Regions from separate parts of the Sinorhizobium arboris LMG 14919 genome, predicted to be linked through region 2. Evidence: predicted binding sites of a transcription regulator. Region 2 holds the regulator's gene; each other region holds the start of a gene.

Region 1 (7,926 bases), 1.5 Mb from region 2:
GCGGATCAGTCAAAGGGTCCCCTATGCCGATTTCTCTTACAGCCACCGTCGAACATTTCCCGATTGCCGGTGCTTTCACCATTTCCCGGGGCTCGAAAACCACGGCAAGCGTCGTCACCTGCCGCCTTGCCGACGGCGAGCTATCGGGATGGGGCGAGTGCGTCCCCTATGGCCGCTACGGCGAATCGATCGAATCGGTGCTGAGTGCCATCGAGGCGGTTCGGCCGCTCATCGAAGAGGGCATGACGCGCACGGACCTGCAGCAGGCGATGAAAGCCGGCGCTGCTCGAAACGCGGTGGACTGCGCCCTGTGGGATTTCGAGGCAAAAGGCAGTGGACGCTCCGCTGCCGCGCTCGCCGGCCTGGCTGACCCGACGCCGTTGACCACCGCCTACACCTTGTCGCTCGCCGAGCCGGAGGAGATGAAAGCCCAGGCAGCGAAACACGCCCATCGGGCGCTTCTCAAGGTGAAAGTCGGAACGCCGGATGACACGGCGCGCATTCGCGCCGTCAGGAGCGGCGCACCCGACAGCCGGATCATTCTCGACGCCAACGAGGGATGGACCGCCGACAATATTGCCGCCCACTTCGCCGCCTGCGCCGAGCACGGCATCAGCCTCATCGAACAGCCGCTGCCGGCCGGGCACGACGAGATACTCGCCTCCCTGGCCCGGCCGGTGCCGGTCTGTGCCGATGAAAGCGTGCATGCCACGGAAGACCTCGAGAGGCTTGTCGGCCGCTACGACGCGGTCAACATCAAGCTCGACAAGACCGGCGGGCTCACCGAGGCACTGCGCATGCGCGCAGCCGCCGAGAGCCTCGGCCTCAAGATCATGGTCGGCTGCATGGTCGGCAGTTCGCTTGCCATGGCACCGGCGGTCCTCGTCGCCCAGGGCGCGGATTTCGTCGATCTCGACGGTCCGCTGCTGCTCTCCAAAGACCGTTCGCCGGGCCTGCGCTACGAGACCTCGCTCGTCTTGCCGCCGGAGGCCAGCCTCTGGGGCTGAAGATACCAGCCGAGGAAAGTGAACAGGCAGCCCGAGAGCGCGACCACCGACATGGAGTAGAAGCCGTCGACGCCGAACCAGGCGTAGAAATAGCCGGACAGAAAGGTGAAGATCGCCGTGAAGATGCCGGTGTAGAAAAAATAGAGCCCTTGCGCCGCCGCCTCCTGCTCCTCGGCGACACGCTCGACGAGCTTGTGCTGCATGCCCGTATGCATGATCGCATAGGTGAAGGCGTGAAGGCATTGCAGGACGAAATAGCCCGAGAAGCCGAGATCCATCGGAAAAATCAGCCAGCGCACGACCGCGAGCAGGCAGCCGGAAAAGATCATGGTCCAGACGCTGAAACGACGGACGATCGCCTTGGCGAAGAAGAACATCAGCACTTCCGCCGCCACGCCGGCGCTCCAGAGGACACCGATCTGCGTGCCGCTGTAGCCGATATGCTGCCAGTAGATGGCAGAGAAGGCGAAAAGCATCGCGTGGCTGCTGTTGACCAGGGTCACGCCGACCAGCAGCAGTTGCAGATCGGACTGGCGCAGCGACTGCGGCGGCGGCTCGGTGATCGCGGTAATCGGTGAGGGCCTGCGCGGCCGGCCGACACGCGGCGCCGCCACGGCCAACAGGATGGTGAGCGCGAAGCCCGCCGCCATGGCCGGCAGGACCACCTGCCCCCCGACAATCCCAATCAGCCAGCCGCCCAACATCGTCGCCCCGATAAAAGCGACCGATCCCCAGACACGCATTTGCGCATAGTCGAAACCCCAGCGCCGCACTCCGGAAAGCGCGATCGCCTCCACAATCGGCACATAGGGCGAATAAACCGCCGATTGCAGAGTGTAGATGACGAGCACCGGCCAGAAGCTCTGCGCATAGAATAAAACGATGGCCCCGGCGAAGGACAGGATACCGGACCAGATCAGGACGATCGCCCGCTCGCCAATGCGGTCGGCGAGAACGCCCGCCAGCGGGGCGGTGATCACCCGGATGAACATCGGGACCGCAAGCACCACGCCGATTTCGAAGTCGCTGAGCGACAGGCCGCTGAGCCAGACCGGGAAATACGGCATCGCGAAGCCGTTGACGATCAGCGGCGCTGAGAAGAGCAGCGCGATGCGGAGTGCGAAATGGCGCGGCGGGGGCCCCGCGACGAATGCGGGAGCAGATGAGGGAATCATGGAGAAACCTGATGGCTGTACACCACCATTAACACAACCGCGCGTGCGTTTGCCATCGGCTAGTTGTCACAGCGGAAGCTTGTCCACCGCCACGATAACCGCCATGCCGGCCAAGCCTTCGTCACCCCAAGATCTCTCAGGCGGCCTGCGGCGCAAACCGCCTGACGGGCATCGCCTCTGCCTCGCCGGCGTGTTGCTTTGCCTCCGTGTCGCCGCGCACCTGGTGCCAGGTGATAAGCTCCATCGTACCGTCGTGATGTTCGGCGATTGCCGTGCAGCTCTCCACCCAGTCGCCTGTGTTGATGTATTTGATGTCGTCGATCTCTTCGATGACCGCATGATGGATGTGACCGCAGATCACCCCTTGCGCATTGTGGCGACGGGCTTCCTCGGCCACGACTTTCTGGAACTCGCCGATGAAGTTCACGGCATGTTTCACCTGCAGCTTGGCCCAGGAGGAGAATGACCAGTACGGCATGTCCAGACGACGGCGTACCGCCGCAAGGCCGATATTGATGGCGATCGCCATGTCGTAGGCCCAGTCGCCGAGATAGGCGAGAACGCGTGCATTGCGCACGACGACGTCGAACTCGTCGCCGTGCAGCACGAGATAGGTCCGCCCGTCGGCGCCCCGATGGAGGTGGCGCTGCGCCACTTCGATGCCGCCGAAATGAACGCCCGGAAAGTCGCGGAGGAATTCGTCGTGATTGCCGGGGATGTAGATGATCCGCGTGCCTTTTCGCGCTTTGCGCAGAAGCTTCTGCACGACGTCGTTGCACGATTGCGGCCAGTACCAGCTGCGCTTCAGCCGCCAACCGTCCACGATATCGCCGACCAGGATGATCGTCTCGGCCTCGTGGTGCCGCAGGAAATCCAGCAAAAAGTCCGTCTTGGCCGCCTTCGAGCCCAGATGAACATCGGAAATGAAGAGCGTCCGCAGTTTCCGAACGGAATCCTGTTGGGGTGCCGATGCCGCCGCCATGCCAGCCTCATCCTGGTTAGCCGTTTCAGGACCGTCAAAATCAGACTCGTGTTTCAGGAAGATGACACGGGGCGCGCTCTTCAAAACCGTCGTGCAATTCGGGCGAAGCGCATTCGCAGCGAATGCCGCGGAAAGAACCGCCTCGAAACTGTACCTGCTGGTCGATTCATGCCAAAAGGCACGACATCGATCAGCACTGGACGTGAACGCGATCTCGCAGCCGCGCTCTCGCGTCCCACGCAAGAATTCAAGGAATGCAAAGGCATGAGCACGGGCGATAAAGCGAAATCCCAAGCCGTTCCCGCCAGCGGTGACATCGATCAGCAGGCGCTCTTCTTTCACCGCTATCCTCGCCCCGGCAAGCTCGAGATACAGCCGACCAAACCGCTCGGGAACCAGCGCGACCTGGCGCTCGCCTATTCGCCCGGAGTCGCCGCACCCTGCCTCGCCATCAGAGACAACCCCGAGACCGCAGCCGATTTCACCGCCCGCGCCAATCTCGTCGCCGTGGTATCCAACGGCACCGCCGTTCTCGGTCTCGGCAATATCGGTCCCCTCGCCTCCAAACCGGTGATGGAAGGGAAAGCCGTTCTCTTCAAGAAGTTCGCAGGGATCGACGTCTTCGACATCGAAATCGACGCACCGACGGTCGACCGGATGGTCGACGTCGTCTCGGCACTGGAGCCGACCTTCGGCGGCATCAACCTCGAGGACATCAAGGCACCTGAATGTTTCGAGGTGGAGCGGCGTCTGCGCGAAAAAATGGAAATACCGGTCTTCCACGACGATCAGCATGGGACCGCGATTATCGTTGCGGCGGCGGTATTGAACGGCCTGGAACTCGCCGGCAAGGACATTGCCGAGGCCAAGATCGTCGCCTCCGGTGCCGGAGCGGCGGCGCTTGCCTGCCTCAACCTCCTCGTCACGCTGGGCGCGAGGCGCGAAAACATCTGGGTCCACGACATCGAAGGTCTCGTCTACAAGGGACGCGAGGCCCTCATGGACGAGTGGAAAGCCGTTTACGCGCAGGACAGCGACAATCGCGTACTCTCCGACAGCATCGGCGGAGCCGACGTGTTCCTGGGCCTTTCGGCCGCAGGCGTTCTCAAGCCCGAACTGTTGGCGCAGATGGCCGAAAAGCCACTGATCATGGCGCTGGCCAACCCCACGCCTGAGATCATGCCCGAGGTGGCCCGTGCCGCGCGCCCCGACGCCATGATCTGCACCGGACGATCGGACTTTCCGAACCAGGTCAACAATGTCCTCTGTTTCCCGCATATCTTCCGGGGCGCGCTCGATTGCGGCGCGCGCACCATCAACGAAGAGATGAAGATGGCGGCCGTGCGCGCAATCGCCGGTCTTGCCCGCGAGGAGCCGTCGGATGTCGCGGCGCGCGCCTATTCCGGCGAGACGCCGGTGTTCGGCCCCGATTACCTGATTCCTTCACCTTTCGATCAGAGGCTGATCCTGCGCATTGCGCCGGCCGTTGCAAAGGCTGCGGCCGAAAGCGGCGTCGCCACACGCCCGATCCAGGACTTCGACGCCTATCTCGATAAGCTCAACCGTTTCGTCTTCCGCTCCGGCTTCATCATGAAGCCGGTCTTCGCGGCGGCGAAGAACGCGGCGAAGAACCGCGTGATCTTTGCCGAGGGCGAAGACGAGCGGGTGTTGCGTGCGGCCCAGGTGCTGCTGGAAGAAGGCACCGCCAAGCCGATCCTGATCGGCCGTCCGCAAATCATCGAAACGCGACTGCGGCGCTACGGCCTCAGGATCCGTCCCGATGCAGATTTCGAGGTGGTCAATCCCGAGGGCGACCCGCGCTATCGCGACTATGTCGACGATTATTTCGCGCTCGTCGGACGTCTCGGCGTCATTCCCGAAGCAGCCCGCACCATCGTCCGCACGAACACGACCGTTATCGGCGCGCTCGCTGTCAAGCGCGGCGAAGCGGATGCGCTGATCTGCGGGGTCGAAGGCCGCTACAGCAAGCATTTGCGCGATGTGTCGCAGATCATCGGCAAGCGTGCGGGCGTGCTCGACTTTTCGGCGCTCAGCCTCCTGATCTCACAACGCGGCGCGACCTTCTTCACCGATACCTATGTCAGCTTCAGCCCCAGCGCGGAGGAGATCGCTCAGACGACGGTCATGGCGGCAAACGAAATTCGCCGTTTCGGCATCACGCCGCGCGCAGCCCTCGTCTCCCACTCGAACTTCGGCTCGCGCGATTCCGAGAGCGCCTTCAAGATGCGCACCGCGCTGCAGCTCGTGCGCCAGCTCGCTCCCGATCTTGAAGTCGATGGCGAAATGCATGGCGATTCCGCCATCTCCGAGGTCCTGCGCCAGCGTGTAATGCCGGACAGCACGCTGAACGGCGAAGCGAATCTGCTCGTCTTCCCCAACCTCGACGCTGCCAACATCACGCTCGGCGTGGTCAAAACCATGACGGACAGCCTGCATGTCGGTCCGATCCTCCTGGGCTCGGCATTGCCGGCGCACATTCTGTCGCCGTCCGTCACCTCGCGCGGCGTCGTCAATATGGCGGCGCTGGCCGTTGTCGAATCGAGCCACCCCGACTGAGGGGTGGCGCGCCTCCTCATTCACAGCGGATGGCGGACACCCTTCCACCGGTAAGGACGCAGCTGCATCAGCGATATCTCCGCTCAAAATGCAATTTCAGATTGCATTAGCGGGATTGCTGCACCGTTTACGAAATATTGCACTAGACAAAACCGGCCGCCGTAAACCATGTTTATTATAGGGGCAAGTTTCGGTGTTACGGCATGACTAATGAACAGGCTGTCCTCAATCTGCTGGATATCGTGGAATATGGAGGTTGCGCGGACCCCGAGCGATTCTTCGCCCTGATGCGTCGAACCTTCAACATCGCCCATCTCTTGTATCTGGAGGCGGAGTCCCTTCCGGATGGGTTGAGAATCTGCCGCCTGCATCACACCTTCGGCGCCTATGCCGCCGAAGTCTACGCCGCAAGAGGGCTTCATAGAATCGATCCGATCCTCAAGCTTGCGCTCGGCGGCGTCAGACCGGTGGAGTGGGCGACGGCGCGGCGGCGCTTTCCTGAGTGCGAGCCTCTCTTCGAGGCAGCCGAGGAAATCGGGCTTTCCACCGAGGGCGTGGCCTTACCGCTCCCTTCGCCCGCGGGCCGCATGGCGCTTCTCGCGATCAGCGCCAACATGTCGCCGGTGGAATGGTCGGCATACCGCCGTTGTCATCTGCGCGATTTCCAGCTTGCTGCCAACCTCTTCCACGCCTCCATGCTCGAACACTCGGCCATGGCCGGGGCGATCGACGAGCGCGACCTCCGCCTGACCGGGCGGGAGACAGAGGTGCTTACCTGGTCGGCGGCCGGCAAGAGCTACTGGGAGATTGCGACGATTCTCGGCATATCCGAGCGAACCGTACGCTTCTTCATGACCAATGCCCGCCGCAAACTCAATGTAGTGTCCAACACGCAAGCTGTAGCGCACGCTGTTCGACACGCTCTGATCCCCACGATCTGACGGGTTGCCGGCCCGGAGTGGGACCGGCCGCCCGCCGATTCCCCCACAAAACTATTGGGAAAAAATGCGGAAATAAACTGTCACTATAGACAGTTACATGTGTCATCCGAGCCTGACAGCATCGCTACATCGCGTAATGACGCTATGGAGCGAAAAATGATCAGAATAGTGAACGGAAATGGTCGCAGCCAGCATCCCCAGGCCATCGACGAGATGTTCCGGCTGCGCAAACGCGTGTTCCACGACTTCTTGAAATGGGACGTCAAGACCGAAGGGGATTGGGAGATAGATCACTACGACAGAGCCAATCCGCTCTATGTCATGTCGTATTCACCGGAAACGGGCAAGATTCGCGGTTCCCTGAGGCTGCTTCCGACGCTCGGCCCGAACATGCTTGACGATACGTTTCCGATCCTGCTCGGGGACAATCCGGAAATCCGCAGTGCGTCGGTGTGGGAATCGAGCCGCTTCTGCATCGATCCCGACATCTCCCAGGATCGCTCATCGAACCAGGTCACGATCGCTGCGGCCGAACTGATGTGCGGCGTCGGCGAGATGAGCCTTGCCTCGGGCATCAGCCATATCGTCACGGTAACCGACGTGTTCCTGGAGCGGATGTTCCGCCGCATGGGTTGCCCTGGAGAACGCATTGCCGACCCGCACAGGATCGGCTCCGTCTATGCGGTCGCCATCGCCTGGGAGGTCAGCAAGACCCTGCTCGAAACGATGAAGGCCGTGGCCGCCATCGAAGGTACCGTTCTCGAGCGCCCGATGTCGCTTGAAACGGCACGCGCCGCCTGAGCGACGGTCCGGGCCGTGCATCTCGCGCGGCCCAGGGCCTCCATCCACGGGGCCTTGCCTGTTAACGCAAATCCCCTCTTCCCGTTGCGCCATCATGACAACGCCCTATGATGGAGCGGTCCGCTGCAACGCAGGAAGAAGCAAGTGTTCGCCTCCCCGAAGGTCGCATCCCGCAAGATCCGGCGCATCGCGGCGGTTTGCATACCGCTGGCGCTGGCGACGGCCGGCCCGGTCTCTGCATCCGGCGTTTGCGAACGGCTGGGCGCGCGTCTCGCCGACCTTCCCACGGGTTTCACGACGAATGCCAGCCTGCGCGATTTTACAGGCGCGGTCGCTCGCCAGAATATCGAGCTGCGCCGCGCGAGGAACGATCGCCGCCGGATGAACTGCAGCAGCGGCAGCGTCATCATCATCGGCGGCGATGACGAGGCCGCTTGCGCAGA
Region 2 (7,926 bases):
GCCTCGTCCGCACCCTCAATTAATCCCGCGCGCTTGCCTTACTGCGAACGCACCTCGCTCGCCTCGAAGCGATAGGTCGTCGAGCAGAACTCGCAAGTGACCTTGATCAGGCCGTCCTCGACGCTGCCTTCGATGTCCTCGTCACTCAATCCCACCAGCACGTCCCTGATCTTCTCGCGCGAGCAGCTGCAGCGATCATAAACGGCCTGCGGTTCATAAACGCGAACGCCGCGCTCATGGAAGAGGCGGTACAGCAATCGCTCGGTCCCGACGGTCGGATCGGTCAGCTCATCGGTGTCGATCGTCTCGACCATCACCTTGGCTTCCGCCCAGAGGTCGTCCTCGTCGAAAATGTCCTCGCCGTCTCCGTCGCCGTCACCTCCAGGCAGATCCGGCTGGCGCATCCGGTCCGGGGCGTCGGGCAGGAACTGCGCGACCATGCCGCCGGCGCGCCAGCGATGCCGCGGCTTGCCGTTCTCGTCCTTATCGAGAAGCTCGGCAACGGCGAGGCGCACTCTGGTCGGTATCTGCTCCGACTGGCGGAAATAGGCGCCGGCGATCTCCTCGAGCGTCGCCCCGTCGAGCGCAACGACACCCTGATAGCGCTGGGTATGCGCGCCCTGGTCGATCGTGAAGGCGAGGACGCCGTTGCCCAACAGTTCGTGAGGCTGAGCGCGTCCGCTCTTTTCGGCAGCGGCGAGCGCGTCCTCATCGTAGCGGGCATAGGCGCGGACGCGGTCCGGCGTCGAGAAATCCGCAACCACGAGGTCGACCGGCCCATCGCCCTGTGTCTGGACGATCAGCTTGCCTTCGAATTTCAGCGACGTTCCGAGCAGGACCGTCAGCACCACGGTTTCGGCGACAAGCCGCGCTACCGGAAGCGGATAGCTGTGCCGCTCGAGAATGGCATCAAGCATCGGGCCAAGCTGTACGGCGCGGCCGCGCACGTCGAGTCCCTCGACCTGAAAGGGCACGACCTGATCGTCACCGGCAAAATCGAACTCGCCAAGTCCCGGCGCTGTTTCTGTCATCGCTTGCTCCTTGCCTCGACCATGATCGTCCGGATTGCGTCAATCCGGGATTGTGGTCATGACCTTTCCAAAAAACTCTTTACGGGATGCGCACGGAAACCGCTCGCTTCCCCTTCGTGTCGGCACGGCCGCCCAAGTGCACCGGCGGGCACCGGTACAACCGTCCGCCATTCCATTTGATCCCGTCATGGACGAATTTCTCCGCCGGCACGAGCCTGGAAACGCCTTGAGTTTCCAGGTGGGCGATGCCCGGCGTGGGCGGCTGACCGATTTGAAGATCGGAGCGCCCGCTCCCTACAACGCCGCGCATCCTGTCCGACGCGCAAAGATCGCTGTAGCACTTTGACCTGCTGCATGCTTTGTCCCTGAATCGGCTAGGATTCGAAGAAACATGCAGTAGATCGTGTCGTATGGAGCCGATTTCAAGTGACGCCCAGGCACTGCCCGCCTCTACCCCTCAGACCACGCCCATGCACCAGGCGAGGATCGACTTCTGCGCGTGCAGCCGGTTCTCGGCCTCGTCGAAGACCACGGATTGGGGACCGTCAATGACCTCATCTGTTACTTCCTCCCCGCGGTGCGCCGGAAGGCAATGCATGAACAGGGCGTCCGGCGCCGCGTGCTTCATCAGCGCGCCGTTGACCTGATATGGCTGGAAGACGTTGTGCCCGCGGGCGCGATGCTCCTGGTTCATCGAAATCCAGGTGTCCGTGACGACGCAGTGGGCACCGGCAACCGCCTGCTCCGGCTCGTGGCTGAGCAGGACCTCGGCTCCGTTGTTGCGCGCCCAGTTCAGGAACTTGTCGTGCGGTTCGGAGCCCAGCGGCACGGCCATGTTCATGCGGTAGCCGAAACGCGCCGAACCTTCGATCAGCGAGTGGAGCACGTTGTTGCCGTCGCCGGTCCAGGCGATCGTCTTGCCTTTGACCGGGCCCCGGTGCTCCTCGAAGGTCAAAATATCGGCCATGATCTGGCAGGGATGCGTATCGTCGGTGAGCCCGTTGATGACGGGCACGGTCGCATGCTCTGCCATCTCCAACAGCCGGCGGTGGTCGGTCGTGCGGATCATGATCGCATCGACGTAGCGCGACAGTACCTTCGCCGTGTCGCCGATCGTCTCCGCTCGGCCGAGCTGCATTTCGGTGCCCGACAGAAACAGCGTCTCGCCGCCAAGCTGGCGCATGCCGACATCGAAGGAAACGCGCGTGCGGGTGGACGGTTTCTCGAAGATCATCGCAAGCATCTTGCCGGCAAGCGGCTTCTCGGCGGTCCCTGCCTTGGTCGCCGACTTGCGGACGCGGGCATCGTCGATGATGGTCCTGAGGTCGGTGGCCGTCATGGCTGAGAGATCGAGGAAGTGTCTGGTCATGCTGCCTTTTGTCCTGTCGTAGAATCCGTTTGTCGATCCCGCTCGGGTCGGTTCGAACCGAAGCGTTCGGGCGCTCAAGCCGCGGCGTTGCCGCTCTTCCCGCGCACCGCTTCCGCGGCGCGCTCGAGCCGCGCCAGACCTTCGCGCGCCTCGGCGGCGGTGGTGATCAGCGGCGGCAACAGGCGCAACACGTTTTCGCCGGCCGGAACGGCGAGCAGTTTCTCGGCGCGAACTGCCTTCAACAGGTCCGCCGAGGGCACCTTCGCCTTGATGCCGAGCATCAGCCCGTCGCCGCGGATTTCCTCGATCACATCCGGAAAACGGTCCTTCAGCGAAGCAAGCCCCTGACGGAAGACGAGAGCCACCTCGCGCACCTGATCGAGAAAGCCTTCGGCAAGAACCACGTCGAGCACGGCGTTTCCGACCGCCACGGCCAGCGGGTTGCCGCCATAGGTCGAACCGTGCGTGCCCGCCACCATGCCGGCGGCCGCCGCTTCAGTCGCAAGGCAGGCGCCGAGCGGAAAACCGCCGCCGATGCCCTTGGCGACCGCCATGATATCCGGCGTGATACCTGCCCATTCATGGGCGAAGAGCTTGCCGGTGCGCCCGACCCCGGACTGGACCTCGTCGAGGATCAGAAGCAGGCCGAACTCGTCGCAGAGTTCGCGCAGTCCCTGCATGAACTCCTTCGATGCCAGCCGAATACCGCCCTCGCCCTGGATCGGCTCCACGAGGATCGCTGCGGTTTCGTCATTGATCGCGTTCTTGACTGCCGCGATGTCGCCGAAGGGAACCTGATAGAAGCCCGGCGCCTTCGGTCCGAAGCCTTCGATGTATTTCTGTTGCCCGCCGGCGGCGATCGTCGCGAGCGTGCGACCATGGAAAGCGCCTTCGAAGGTAATGATGTGGAATTTCTCCACGTGCCCCTTGGCGAAATGATAGCGCCGTGCGGTCTTGATCGCGCATTCGAGCGCCTCCGCACCCGAATTGGTGAAGAACACACGGTCGGCGAAGGTGACCTGGGTCAGCCGCCGCGCAAGGCTTTCCTGCCCCGGAATCTCGTAGAGATTGGACAAATGCCAGACCTTGTCGGCCTGCGCCTTCAGGGCTTCGACGAGATGCGGATGAGCGTGGCCGAGTGAGTTCACGGCGACACCGGCTGCGAAGTCGAGATAGCGGGTGCCATCGTCGGCGATCAGCCAAACGCCTTCACCTCGCTCGAAACGCAACGGCGCGCGCAGATAGGTGTCGTAAAGCGGCGTGGTTGCGGTCATGTCGAACTCTCCTTCATTCCGGCAGCAGCTCGGGTTCTTCGGCCCGGTAAAAATCAAAAATGCCGCCTCGCGGCGGCGAGAGGCACTATTCCCATTTCGCACCGCAATGTCAACAAAACCAAGGTTTGCAGGCGCTTGCAGATACCGATTCCGAACCGTGAAAAAATCGCGCCTTGGGACTTGCAAAAATGCAACGCTCCGACAGCAAGTTGGGGAAAACCACGAAATCGATTCGGCGCGATTCCGGCGACTCTTGCCACGGAGTCACCCTGCCGGTAGGTTAATATTCAATTACTAGACGCATGCGGCGGACCTAGTCACCAAAAGTATTATCGCGTTGAATCTTCGGGCTTTTCCCGGGGAGCGGTGACGGATTCCGCCATCCCAACGCCGAGAACGGGGAGTGCAGAGATGAACTGGACTGACGAGCGGGTCGAGAAACTGAAGAAGCTGTGGTCGGAGGGCCTGAGCGCCAGCCAGATCGCGGCGCAGTTGGGCGGCGTCAGTCGCAACGCGGTCATCGGCAAGGTTCACCGCCTGAGCCTGCCCGGTCGCGCCAAGGCCGGCGGAAATGCGACCGCTGCTGCCCGCCCCAAACGGGCGACCTCCGCGCCACGCGCACCGAACTACGCCGCGCGTTCGGTAACGCGCACCGTGACCCGGACTGCCGGCGCGACAGCGCTCAAGGAAGAGATCGCAGTCGACCTGGCGATCGACCAGGAAATGGAACTCGACAGCAACATCGTCGTGCCGATGTCGCGGCGGCTGGAACTCACCGAGCTTACCGAACGCACCTGCAAGTGGCCGATCGGCGATCCGCTCAAGGAAGAGTTCCACTTCTGCGGCAACGAATCTCCGGAAGCCTCTCCCTATTGCACCTATCACGCCCGGCTCGCCTACCAACCCTCCGCCGAGCGCCGGCGCATGCGCTAGATCACGATGATTTTAGGTCTGGTCGACCTGAAATCATGAACGTAACGGTTTCCGTGCGAAGTGCGCAGTTTAGTTCAATGCATCAGAGCGTTTCGCCGCTTCAATGAAGCAGTGGACCGCTCCCAGGCGCACTCGACAACGAACAAAATGGGGCCGGAAGGGCCCCTTTTTCTTGCCATGTCGCAAGCCGGCACGGGCGACATTGGACGCACAGTCCTCAGCTTTCCAGCGAATAGCCCGCGCCGCGCACCGTCCGGATGACGTCCGGCATGTTGGAGAAGTTCAGCGCCTTGCGCAGACGTCCGACATGGACGTCCACGGTCCGTTCGTCGACATAGATGTCATGTCCCCAGACGCCGTCCAGAAGTTGCGAACGGGAAAAGACGCGTCCCGGTGAGGACATGAGGAATTCCAGAAGCCGGAACTCCGTAGGGCCCAGGCGCACTTCACGGCTGCGGCGATGGACCCGGTGCGTCTCCCGGTCGAGCTCGATGTCGCCGCAGCGCAGGAGCGTCGACAGGACCTCCGGCTTCGCTCGCCGGAGCATCGCCTTGACCCTCGCCATCAGTTCCGGCGTCGAGAAGGGCTTGACCACGTAATCGTCGGCGCCGGTGGCAAGGCCCCGCACCCGTTCGCTTTCCTCGCCGCGCGCCGTCAGCATGATGATCGGCAACCGTTCCGTTTCCGGCCGCTGGCGCAACCTGCGGCAGAGCTCGATGCCGGAAACTCCGGGCAGCATCCAATCGAGAATGAGAAGATCGGGCAGGCGCTCCTGCAGGCGGATTTCCGCCTCGTCGCCGCGAAGGATCGTATCCACCTCGAAGCCTTCCGCCTCGAGATTGTAGCGCAGGAGAACGCTCAGGGCTTCCTCGTCTTCGACTACGGCAATCTTCGGCAACATTCAGTAGGACTCCTTCCTACGCACGACGACCGTCATGCCGCCGCGCCTGGTATAGGCCGCGCCAGGGCGGCCGGAACAAAATTCTGCGTAGGCACCGGATGCCGTGCGATTTCAGTCCGTCACGGAACCCAATGTCGACGTCATGTCGTCCTTCGGCCGTTCGCCCTGCGGTTGGGCGCCTGTCGCCATGTAGTAGATCGTTTCCGCGATGTTGGTCGCGTGATCGCCGATACGCTCGATGTTCTTGGCGCAGAAGAGAAGATGCGTGCACGGCGTGATGTTGCGCGGGTCTTCCATCATATAGGTCAGCAATTCCCGGAACAGCGAAGTGTAGATCGCGTCGATCTCTTCATCGCGCTCGCGAATGCTGTTCGCCTTTTCAGGTGAGCGCGAGGCGTAAACGTCCAGGACCTCCTTCAACTGAACGAGCGCGAGCTCGGCCAGGTGTTCGAGGCCGCGCGCGAGCTTGCGCGGGATGCCGGACCCCGCAACGGCGATCACGCGCTTTGCCGTGTTCTTGCCGAGGTCGCCCACGCGCTCCAGGTCGGCCGCGATACGGATCGAACCCATGATCTCGCGGAGATCCGACGCCATAGGCTGGCGTTTGGCAATGGTGACGATCGCCTTCTCGCCAATCTGGCGCTCCGCGTCGTCCAGAATCGCGTCATCGGAGATCACCTTCTGGGCCAGGGCAAGATCGGAATTGACGAGAGCGCGGACGGAGTCCGCAACCATCTGCTCGGCAAGCCCCCCCATCTCGGAGATGCGTCGCGTCAGATATTTCAACTCTTCGTCGAAGGCGGACATGATGTGTGCGTGAGACATATTCGTTTCCTCGGGACACGCGCTGTTCTGAACGGGCTCGGTCGATCTTAAACCGGGAGGGGCGGAAAAGCGCGCCCCTCCGCCATCAGCCGAAGCGGCCCATGATGTAGTCCTGGGTGCGCTGATCGTCCGGGTTGGTGAACATTTTGTCGGTATCGTTCTCCTCGACGAGATTGCCGAGATGGAACATGGCCGTGCGCTGCGAAACACGCGCCGCCTGCTGCATCGAGTGGGTGACGATCACGATCGTGAAATTTGCCCGCAATTCGTGGATGAGTTCCTCGACCTTCGCGGTCGCAATGGGGTCGAGTGCCGAGCAGGGTTCGTCCATCAGGATGACCTCAGGGCTGACCGCGACGGCGCGGGCGATGCAGAGGCGCTGCTGCTGGCCGCCGGAAAGGCCGGTGCCCGGCTCCTGCAGCCGATCCTTCACTTCGTTCCAGAGTCCGGCCTTCTGCAGGCTGGTTTCCACGACCTCGTCCAGTTCGGCCTTGGTGCGTGCCAGACCATGGATGCGCGGACCGTAGGAGACGTTGTCGTAGATCGATTTCGGAAACGGATTGGGTTTCTGGAACACCATGCCGACGCGGGCACGCAGTTCCACCACGTCGATCGACGGATCGTAGATGTCGTCTTCGTCCAGCGTGATCCTGCCGGTCACGCGGCAGTTCTCGATCGTGTCGTTCATCCGGTTCAAAGTGCGCAGGAACGTCGATTTGCCGCAACCGGAGGGACCGATCAACGCCGTGACCGTATTCTCGCGGATGTTGAGGTTCACGTCGAAAAGCGCGCGCTTCTCGCCGTAGTAGACCGACACATCCTTGCCGATCATCTTGTAAGGCACCGTGTTCATTTTCTGGTCAAGAGCCTCTTCGACTGCAGCTTCCGACATGATGTTCATAGTCCTTACCCCACTACCAGCGGCGCTCAAAGCGACGCCGCAAGAGAATTGCCCCGAGATTCATGACGATGAGAAAGATCAAGAGAATGATGATCGCTCCCGAGGTACGCTCAACGAAGGCACGCTCGGCCTCGTTGGCCCACATGTAGATTTGTACCGGCAGCGCCGTGGACGGCTCGAGGGGCGACCCCGGAAAGTCGACCACGAAGGCGACCATGCCGATCAGAAGCAGCGGCGCCGTCTCGCCCAGCGCATGGGCGAGGCCGATGATCGTGCCGGTCAGGATGCCGGGCATGGCAAGCGGCAGCACGTGATGGAAGATGGTCTGCATCTTCGATGCGCCAAGGCCGAGCGCGGCGGAGCGGATCGACGGAGGCACCGCCTTCAAGGCCGCCCGCGTAGCAATGATGATCGTCGGAAGGGTCATCAGCGTCAGCACGAACCCGCCGACGAGCGCCGCCGAGCGCGGCATGCCCGCAAAATTGACGAAAACGGCAAGCCCGAGGAGACCGTAGACGATGGACGGTACGGCCGCCAGGTTGTTGATGTTCACCTCGATCAGATCCGTGAGCCGGTTTTTCGGTGCGAATTCCTCAAGATAGATGGAGGCGGCAACGCCGATCGGCAACGACAGCACGAGGACGATCAGCATCATATAGAACGAACCGAGAAGGGCGACGCCGACACCCGAC
Region 3 (7,926 bases), 2.8 Mb from region 2:
GCCTGGCGCAGCGACGGGATCTTGCCGGCGGCAAGGGCGGCGTGGATTTCCGGAAATTCGACCTTGAGGCGGTGCAGGTAGGGGGCGTCGTCGCCTTTGGTTTTCTTCGCCATCTTGCCTCCGCTTGTGACTGTCCGCGCCGGGTCTAGCGCGCGAGGAGAGCCAGGGCGAGCGAAATATCCCCGTGCGCCGATCCTTCACAGGCAAGTCGGTCTCGCTCCAGTTCTGCACAAGTCAGCCTTCCTAACGTCGTCCGATGGCCGTAATGAATGCGGCGAAGGAAGGACGATTCGATGTCTGACGATGTTGAGCGCTACGGCGATCCGCAGGATGCGACCGTGGCGCTGTACCTCATGAACAATGACGGCGGCGAACTGACGGACGTGCTGGTCGCTGCGCTCGAAGACGCGTTTCGGATTCTCAAAGAGGAATGGGCGAGCCCGACGATGCACTGAGGCAGTCGTCAGCCCGAGCGCAGCAGCTTTTCCACCGAGGCCGCAGCGCCGAGCAGCATCGCGTCCGCGCCGTGCCGGGCCATCAGCATCAGCCCTGCCGGCAGCCTCGTGTCTGCCATCGGCAGGGTTATTGCGGTCAGGTCGAACTGGTTGGCGACCTGCATATTGCGCAGCAGCAGGTCCTCCACGCGGCGGTATTCGGCCCTGTCCTCTTCGATCGAGGCGATGCTGACGGCGGGGATGGGTGTGGCCGGCAGCAGGATGAAATCGAAGGGTGCCAGCCGCTCGTCCATGACGCGCATGAGCTCCTGCCGCGTCCGTAGCAGGTCCCGGATCGCCGCGTCGGGAACGGCGAGGCGGCGGCGCAGCGTCGACTTCACGCGGATGTCGACCGGCGCATTTTCGTCCGGGAGCCAGTCCGCGTGCACACGGCTTGCCTCGAGGCCGGCAAGCGAGCCTATCGCGGTTGCCTCGGCGAAGCGGGCAAGCAGATCGTCGATCCCGCATTCGGCGAGTTTCGCACCTGCGCGCGAAAGCGCCTGCAGGCTTCTTTCGAAAGCCGCCGCTATCTCCGGCGTAAGCCCTTCAAGAAGGATGCCTTCGGGGATGGCGAGCTTCAGGCCGGCAAGCGGGATGGGCTCGAGCGGTCGCGGCGTCTCGCCGGCCATGACCGCGTCGGCTGCCGCGCAGTCGGCGACCGTGCGCGCAAGCGGGCCGATCGAATCGAGGCTCGGCGACAACGGGAAGGCGCCCTCCAGCGGTATGCGGCGGGCGGTGGGCTTGAAGCCGACGAGGCCCTGCAGGGCTGCCGGAATGCGCACCGAGCCGCCGCTGTCGGAGCCGATGGCGATCTCGCTCGAGCCTTCGGCCGCCGACACGCCGGCACCCGAAGAGGAGCCGCCGGGAATGAGGCTCGGGTCGATAGCGTTGCCGGGCACCGGATAATGCGGATTGAGGCCTACGGCGGTGAAGGCGAATTCCGTCATATGCGTCTTGCCGATGATGACGGCGCCGGCCGCACGCAGACGCCGGACGATCGCCGCGTCTGCCGTTGCCGGAGGTGCCGCGCGGCGGATGACGGAGCCCGCAAGCGTCGGCTCGCCTGCGATGTCGAAGAGGTCCTTGATGGAGACGATCCGCCCGTCGAGAGCGCCGCGGCCCTTGCCCTCGCGCCGCCTCCGGTCGGCAGCGTCCGCTTCCGCGCGGGCCGTCTCGGGATAGAGTCTCACGAAGGCGCGCTCTTCATGCTGGCGGAGGTCGAGGCGGGCGAGAATGGCTTCGAGGCGGTCGCGGGAGGGCGTGTCTGGCCGGGGCAAGGAAGAAACCTCGTGAATTGCGGCAATCGCTGCCTGCCTGCGGAAAGCGAATGCAAGCTTCTTGAGCATGCGCGCGCTTTCGGGGCCGAAACCTTTGGAAGCGCTTCAATATTTAAAGGATCGCGCGATTGATATACAATAGCGGCGTTAGCGACTCTGGATGCAATCGGAAAGACGCCGATGCGAATTCTACGATCGTCCGCAATCCTCGACTCCTCCGCGATCCACGAGGTCAGATACGATGCGCCCCGCCGGACGTTGAGCGTCTGGTTCCTCGGCAATCGCAGGCCCTATCATTACCTCGACGTCCCGGAAGAGATTTACGAGGAACTGTTGCATGCGGATTCCGCCGGCAACTATTTCAATCAGCACATACGCCATCACTACGGTTTCCAGCATTAGGTCGGCTCGCCCCTCGTCCGCCTGCGGGCGCCTTTTCTCGCCGAGAGCGGGGCGAAGGTGTCTGGCGGCATCCCGTTTCACAGAACTGTCGCCAAACCGTCCGAATAGTTTCATCCGCCTGTAAAGCCGCTGACATCTGGCTCGCCAATGGTCCGCTCGCGAAAACCGACGATTCGCGAAACGGAACCGGAGGCACGGATTGGCCGCTCCCAGAAACACCCTCACCAGGCGTTCTTTCCTATTCTGCGCCGGCGCCGCCGGTCTTGTCGCTTCTTCCGGTCTCGCCACGCCGTTCTATGCGCGCGGCTACGGCCGGCCGGAATTCGCCCATGGGGTGCAGTCCGGCGACGTCGATACGAGCTCGGGGATGATCTGGACGCGGGTCGATCGGCCGGCGCGCGTCTCGGTCGAATACTCGACCACCGAGAGCTTTTCGAATGCCGTCAGGCTTGCCGATATCGATGCGACGCCGCTGACCGACTGCGCCGTCAAGTGCCGGCTCGACAAGCTGCTGCCGGACCAGGACATCTTCTATCGCTTCATCGCGACCGATCTCCACGATGCCAATCGCGTCTCCGAACCGGTCGTCGGGCGCTTCCGGACGGCACCCTTGCGCCGCCGCTCCGTGCGCTTCGTCTGGTCCGGCGACACGGCGGGGCAGGGCTGGGGCATCGACGAGGTCGGCATGAAGACCTATTCGACCATGCGGCTGCACGAACCGGATTTCTTCATCCATTCCGGCGACACGATCTATGCCGACAATCCTATCCCCGACGAGATCAAGCTGCGCGACGGCGGCATGTGGAAGAACCGGATCGTCACGCCCGAGAAGCGCGACGTCGCGCGCACCCTCGAGGAATATCGTGGCCAGTGGAAATACAACCTGCTTGATGAGCACGTGCGGGGGCTCCATGCCGAATGTCCAACCTTCTACCAGTGGGACGACCACGAGGTCCTGAACAACTGGTCGGCCTCGACCGATCTCAGCGACGACCCGCGCTATCCCGAAAAGGATGTGGCCGTCTATGCCGCCCGCGCGGCCCGCGCGTTCCACGAGATGACGGCGATCCGCACATGGCCGACCGAGCCGGGTCGCATCTTCCGCAAGATCGCCTACGGGCCGCTGCTCGACGTCTTCTTCGTCGATCTGCGCTCCTATCGCGGTCCCAACCAGGGCGAGGGGGATCCGGGCCTCTTCGGCTGGCGGCAGGCGGACTGGCTGAAGCGCGAGCTTGCGGCGTCCAGCGCCACCTGGAAGGTGATCGCCTGCGACATGCCGGTCGGCCTCGTCGTCTGGGACGACTACTCGGCAAGGCGCGGATCGGATGCCATCGCCGATGGCGACAATGGCGCGCCGAAGGGGCGCGAAACGGAATTTGCGGATCTCCTGCGCTTCATCCGCGACAATGCGATCGACAACATCGTGTGGCTGACGGCGGACGTGCATTACACGGCGGCACACCACTACGATCCCTCGCGCGCCGCCTTCAAGGACTTCTCGCCCTTCTGGGAGTTCGTCTCCGGGCCGCTTCATTCCGGCACCTACGGACCGAAGGAGCTCGACATGACCTTCGGCCCGGAGGTCCGCTTCATCAAGGCGTCGGGCGGAGGAATCGAGAGCAACCTGCCGCCCTCGGCGGGCCTGCAATTCTTCGGTATCGTCGATATCAGCGGCCAGACGAGGCAGATGACCGTGCGGCTGATGGACCGGCAGGACCAGGAACTCTGGCGGGTAACCCTCGATCCGGCGGCTTCCGCTTGAGCCGGCGGCGTCTCACGCAGGTCAGCCCTGCGCTCCGGCCCCCTTTCGCTTCCGGGAAAAAACCTGTATGAGCGCGGCAACTGAAAAGCGGTACCTGCCTCGTCGCGCGTGCCCACGAACTTTCCGAGACAAAAAATGAGCATTCGTAACATCGCGATCATCGCGCACGTCGACCATGGGAAAACCACGCTCGTCGACGAACTCCTGAAGCAGTCGGGCTCCTTCCGCGAGAACCAGCGGGTCGCCGAACGCATGATGGATTCCAACGAACTGGAAAAGGAGCGCGGCATCACCATCCTCGCCAAGGCGACCTCGGTCGAGTGGAAGGGTACGCGCATCAATATCGTCGACACCCCCGGCCACGCCGACTTCGGCGGTGAAGTCGAGCGCATATTGTCGATGGTGGACGGCGCCATCGTTCTGGTCGACGCCGCCGAAGGTCCGATGCCGCAGACGAAGTTCGTCGTCGGCAAGGCGCTCAAGGTCGGTCTTCGGCCGATCGTGGCGATCAACAAGATCGACCGTCCCGACGCCCGGCACGAAGAAGTCATCAACGAGGTATTCGATCTCTTCGCGGCGCTCGATGCGACCGACGAGCAGCTCGACTTCCCGATTCTCTACGGTTCCGGCCGCAACGGCTGGATGAACGTAAGCCCGGAAGGCCCGCAGGATGAGGGGCTGGCACCGCTTCTCGATCTCGTTCTCGATCACGTTCCGGAGCCGAGCGTCGGCGAAGGTCCGTTCCGGATGATCGGCACCATTCTCGAGGCCAATCCTTTCCTCGGCCGCATCATCACCGGGCGCATTCATTCCGGTTCGATCAAGCCGAACCAGGCGGTCAAGGTCCTCGGGCAGGACGGCAAGGTACTCGAGTCCGGACGCATCTCCAAGATTCTTGCCTTCCGCGGCATCGAGCGTCAGCCGATCGAGGAAGCCCATGCAGGCGACATCGTGGCGATCGCCGGCCTCTCCAAGGGTACCGTTGCCGATACGTTCTGTGATCCGGCCATAAACGAGCCGCTGAAGGCGCAGCCGATCGATCCGCCGACCGTCACAATGTCCTTCCTCGTCAACGATTCTCCGCTCGCCGGCACCGAAGGCGACAAGGTCACTTCGCGCGTCATCCGCGACCGCCTGTTCAAGGAAGCCGAGGGCAACGTCGCGTTGAAGATCGAGGAATCGTCCGAGAAGGATTCGTTTTTCGTGTCGGGCCGCGGCGAATTGCAGCTCGCGGTTCTGATCGAAACGATGCGCCGCGAAGGCTTCGAACTCGCCGTCTCGCGTCCGCGCGTGGTCATGCACAGGGATGAGAATGGACAGCTCCTGGAGCCGATCGAGGAGGTCGTCATCGACGTCGACGAAGAGCATTCGGGCGTCGTCGTTCAGAAGATGTCCGAGCGCAAGGCCGAAATGGCCGAGCTTCGTCCGTCCGGCGGCAACCGCGTCCGGCTCGTGTTCTTCGCGCCGACCCGCGGTCTCATCGGCTATCAGTCGGAGCTTCTGACCGACACGCGCGGCACGGCGATCATGAACCGCCTGTTCCACGACTATCAGCCGTATAAGGGCGAGATCGGCGGCCGCGTAAACGGTGTTCTGCTCTCGAACGACGCCGGCGAGTCCGTGGCTTACGCGATGTTCAACCTGGAAGACCGCGGCCCGATGATCATCGATGCCGGCGAAAAGGTCTATGCCGGCATGATCATCGGCATTCATACGCGCGACAACGATCTGGAAGTGAACGTCCTGAAGGGCAAGAAGCTGACCAACATGCGCGCATCCGGCAAGGACGAGGCGGTAAAGCTGACACCGCCGATCCGCATGACGCTCGACCGGGCGTTGTCATGGATCCAGGACGACGAACTGGTCGAGGTTACGCCGAAGTCGATCCGGCTTCGCAAGGTGCATCTCGATCCCAACGAGCGCAAGCGCTTCGAGAAGTCGCGGACAGCCGGCGCGGCTTAAGGGGCCGAAAGCGAGGCCCTCGTCCCGCTGCCGCGGTCTTCTCCGCGCATGCGGGGAGAAGGGGGATGCCGCACCGCCTCGCTCCCCTCTCCCGCGAGCGGAGAGAGGGCCAGGGGTGAGGGGACCGATCTCGGCAAACGGGAACCTCGATCCGAGAACGAACAGAAACCAGAACCCCGGAGCGATCCGGGGTTTTTGCTGTGTGTGCCTTTCGCGGGCGGCTTGCGGATAAAGTTAAAAAGGCGTTAACCTTGGGGCGGGTGCCGTTAAAGTTGCCTGTGGGTTAACGCCGCGCGGCAGCCGGGCGGGATTCCTGTCCGCCGCGTCGTGTGTTTAGAGTCGCAAGTCATGAAGACTGTTTCGATCGAGGTTCGGCCTGGGGAGCCGCATGAGGCGGCGGCGATTGCCGACGTGCATCGCGTTTCCTGGCTGCAGGCCTATGGCGGCATCATTCCGCACCGCCCCCTTGTCCGAATGGTCAATCGTCGCGACGAGACCTGGTGGCGCAAGGCCACGCGCGGACCGGCGACCCTTCTCGTCGTCGATGTCGCTGGAACGATTGCCGGCTATGCGACACTGGGCCTGAGCCGCGCGCGCGCGCTGCCCCAGGAAGGCGAGATCTACGAGATTTATCTCCGGCCCGAATATCAGGGCATCGGCCTCGGGCGCGTCCTCTTCGGCGAAGCAAAGAGCCTCCTGAAGTCGCTCGGCTGCGAAGGGCTCGTCGTCTGGTGCTTGGAAGACAGCGCGAATGCCTATAATTTCTTCCATTCGGCTGGCGGCCGCGACATTGCCGAAGGCATGGAGGATTTCGGCGAGAAGCACCTGAAGAAGGTCGGCTTCGTCTGGAACTGACCGGAGCTGCAACGCGCCCATTGCGCGCCCCGGACAGTGTCAATCCGGCAGGAAATGCATGGGCTCGCCTGCCTTCTCGCCTCGTTTTCCGTGATAGGCCGCCTTGTCCGTGCCGCAGCGGAAGCTTGCGGCCCTTGCGTCGGCTATCTTTCGTGCAAGCGCGTTCGCATCGGCGTTGGCAAGCGCGTCGACATAGCCGATAACGCAGCCATCGCCGTCCTCCTTCTGCGCGACCTTCGAGATCACCAGAACCTCTCCCTGCAGCGCCTTGGTGCTCCTGTCGGTCTGCGGATCCGGGTTCTCGATGACCCAGCGCAAAATGGCGGCAACCGGCTTCTTGCCCGCGTCGAGGCGCCATTCGACGGTCGTCTCGGCGTGGTTGAAGGGTCCGAAACTCTCGAAGCCGTTCTCCAGATAGCTCTGCCTGACATGGCCGAAGAAGAAGCTCTGGCGGATATCGCTCTCGATGAAGTGGACGGGATAGTCGCCGAAGCCGGGGCAAAGCATCTGCGACGAGGCGCCTTCCCACTCGCGCAGGAGGCGGCACTGGTCGCGGCTGGCGTCGGTGTAGACGCTGTCATTGGCGAGTGCAGGCGCCGAGATCAGGGCGGCGGAAAGAAAATAGCGAAGTTTCGGACGCATTGTCCTCTCCTGCGAAGATTAATATCAGCCCCGCCCCTTTTTGGCCGCGCGGCGTGCCTACAGCAAATCCGCCCGCCCGGAACCAAAGTCATGTTGCATCGCGGCATGTTTCCCTTTATCCGACGGGACGACTTTTCAAACGACCCCTGGAGGTGCTCATGCGGATCGACGCGATTTCCATCGGAAAGAATCCACCGGAAGATGTCAATGTAATCGTGGAAGTCCCGGTCGGCGGGCATCCGATCAAGTACGAAATGGACAAGGAGGCCGGCACGCTGGTGGTCGACCGCTTTCTCTACACGCCGATGACCTATCCGGGCAATTACGGCTTCGTGCCGCACACGCTTTCCGACGACGGCGATCCGATCGACGTGCTGATCTGCAATACCCGTCCGCTGGTCCCTGGCTGCGTCATCAATGTCCGCCCGATCGGCGTGATGATGATGGAAGACAATTCCGGCCAGGACGAGAAGATCATCGCGGTCCCCTCCGCCCATCTGACCAAGCGCTACGACAAGGTGCACGATTACAC

Evidence for each region. Region 2 encodes PhoB, which activates phosphate uptake and scavenging genes when phosphate is short. Its sites were predicted from a motif close to TGTCATNNANCTGTCAT; they were not measured.
Region 1: a site for PhoB is predicted at 3,215-3,231, ahead of SINAR_RS0119520 (UDP-2,3-diacylglucosamine diphosphatase). Genes of this name have one in related genera too.
Region 3: a site for PhoB is predicted at 2,249-2,265, ahead of SINAR_RS0125915 (alkaline phosphatase D family protein). Genes of this name have one in related genera too.

Annotation. Positions count from the first base shown of each region.
Region 1 is NZ_ATYB01000014.1:1,704,005-1,711,930, forward strand. Features, by position in the region: gene dgcA (N-acetyl-D-Glu racemase DgcA) at 24-1,007, shown strand; gene SINAR_RS0119515 (MFS transporter) at 959-2,182, opposite strand; gene SINAR_RS0119520 (UDP-2,3-diacylglucosamine diphosphatase) at 2,319-3,164, opposite strand; gene SINAR_RS0119525 (NADP-dependent malic enzyme) at 3,429-5,741, shown strand; gene SINAR_RS0119530 (LuxR C-terminal-related transcriptional regulator) at 5,945-6,682, shown strand; gene SINAR_RS0119535 (acyl-homoserine-lactone synthase) at 6,839-7,483, shown strand; gene SINAR_RS0119540 (DUF2865 domain-containing protein) at 7,628-7,926, shown strand, end outside.
Region 2 is NZ_ATYB01000014.1:226,347-234,272, reverse strand. Features, by position in the region: gene apaG (Co2+/Mg2+ efflux facilitator ApaG/CorD) at 1-23, shown strand, start outside; gene SINAR_RS0112205 (Hsp33 family molecular chaperone) at 39-1,031, opposite strand; gene argF (ornithine carbamoyltransferase) at 1,489-2,400, opposite strand; gene SINAR_RS0112195 (aspartate aminotransferase family protein) at 2,475-3,674, opposite strand; gene SINAR_RS0112190 (GcrA family cell cycle regulator) at 4,086-4,607, shown strand; gene phoB (phosphate regulon transcriptional regulator PhoB) at 4,825-5,508, opposite strand; gene phoU (phosphate signaling complex protein PhoU) at 5,620-6,333, opposite strand; gene pstB (phosphate ABC transporter ATP-binding protein PstB) at 6,419-7,234, opposite strand; gene pstA (phosphate ABC transporter permease PstA) at 7,248-7,926, opposite strand, start outside.
Region 3 is NZ_ATYB01000014.1:3,033,686-3,041,611, reverse strand. Features, by position in the region: gene SINAR_RS0125935 (hypothetical protein) at 1-113, opposite strand, end outside; gene SINAR_RS1000000135810 (hypothetical protein) at 294-455, shown strand; gene SINAR_RS0125925 (amidase) at 464-1,771, opposite strand; gene SINAR_RS0125920 (KTSC domain-containing protein) at 1,952-2,173, shown strand; gene SINAR_RS0125915 (alkaline phosphatase D family protein) at 2,373-3,935, shown strand; gene typA (translational GTPase TypA) at 4,071-5,897, shown strand; gene SINAR_RS0125905 (GNAT family N-acetyltransferase) at 6,246-6,752, shown strand; gene SINAR_RS0125900 (hypothetical protein) at 6,792-7,394, opposite strand; gene ppa (inorganic diphosphatase) at 7,553-7,926, shown strand, end outside.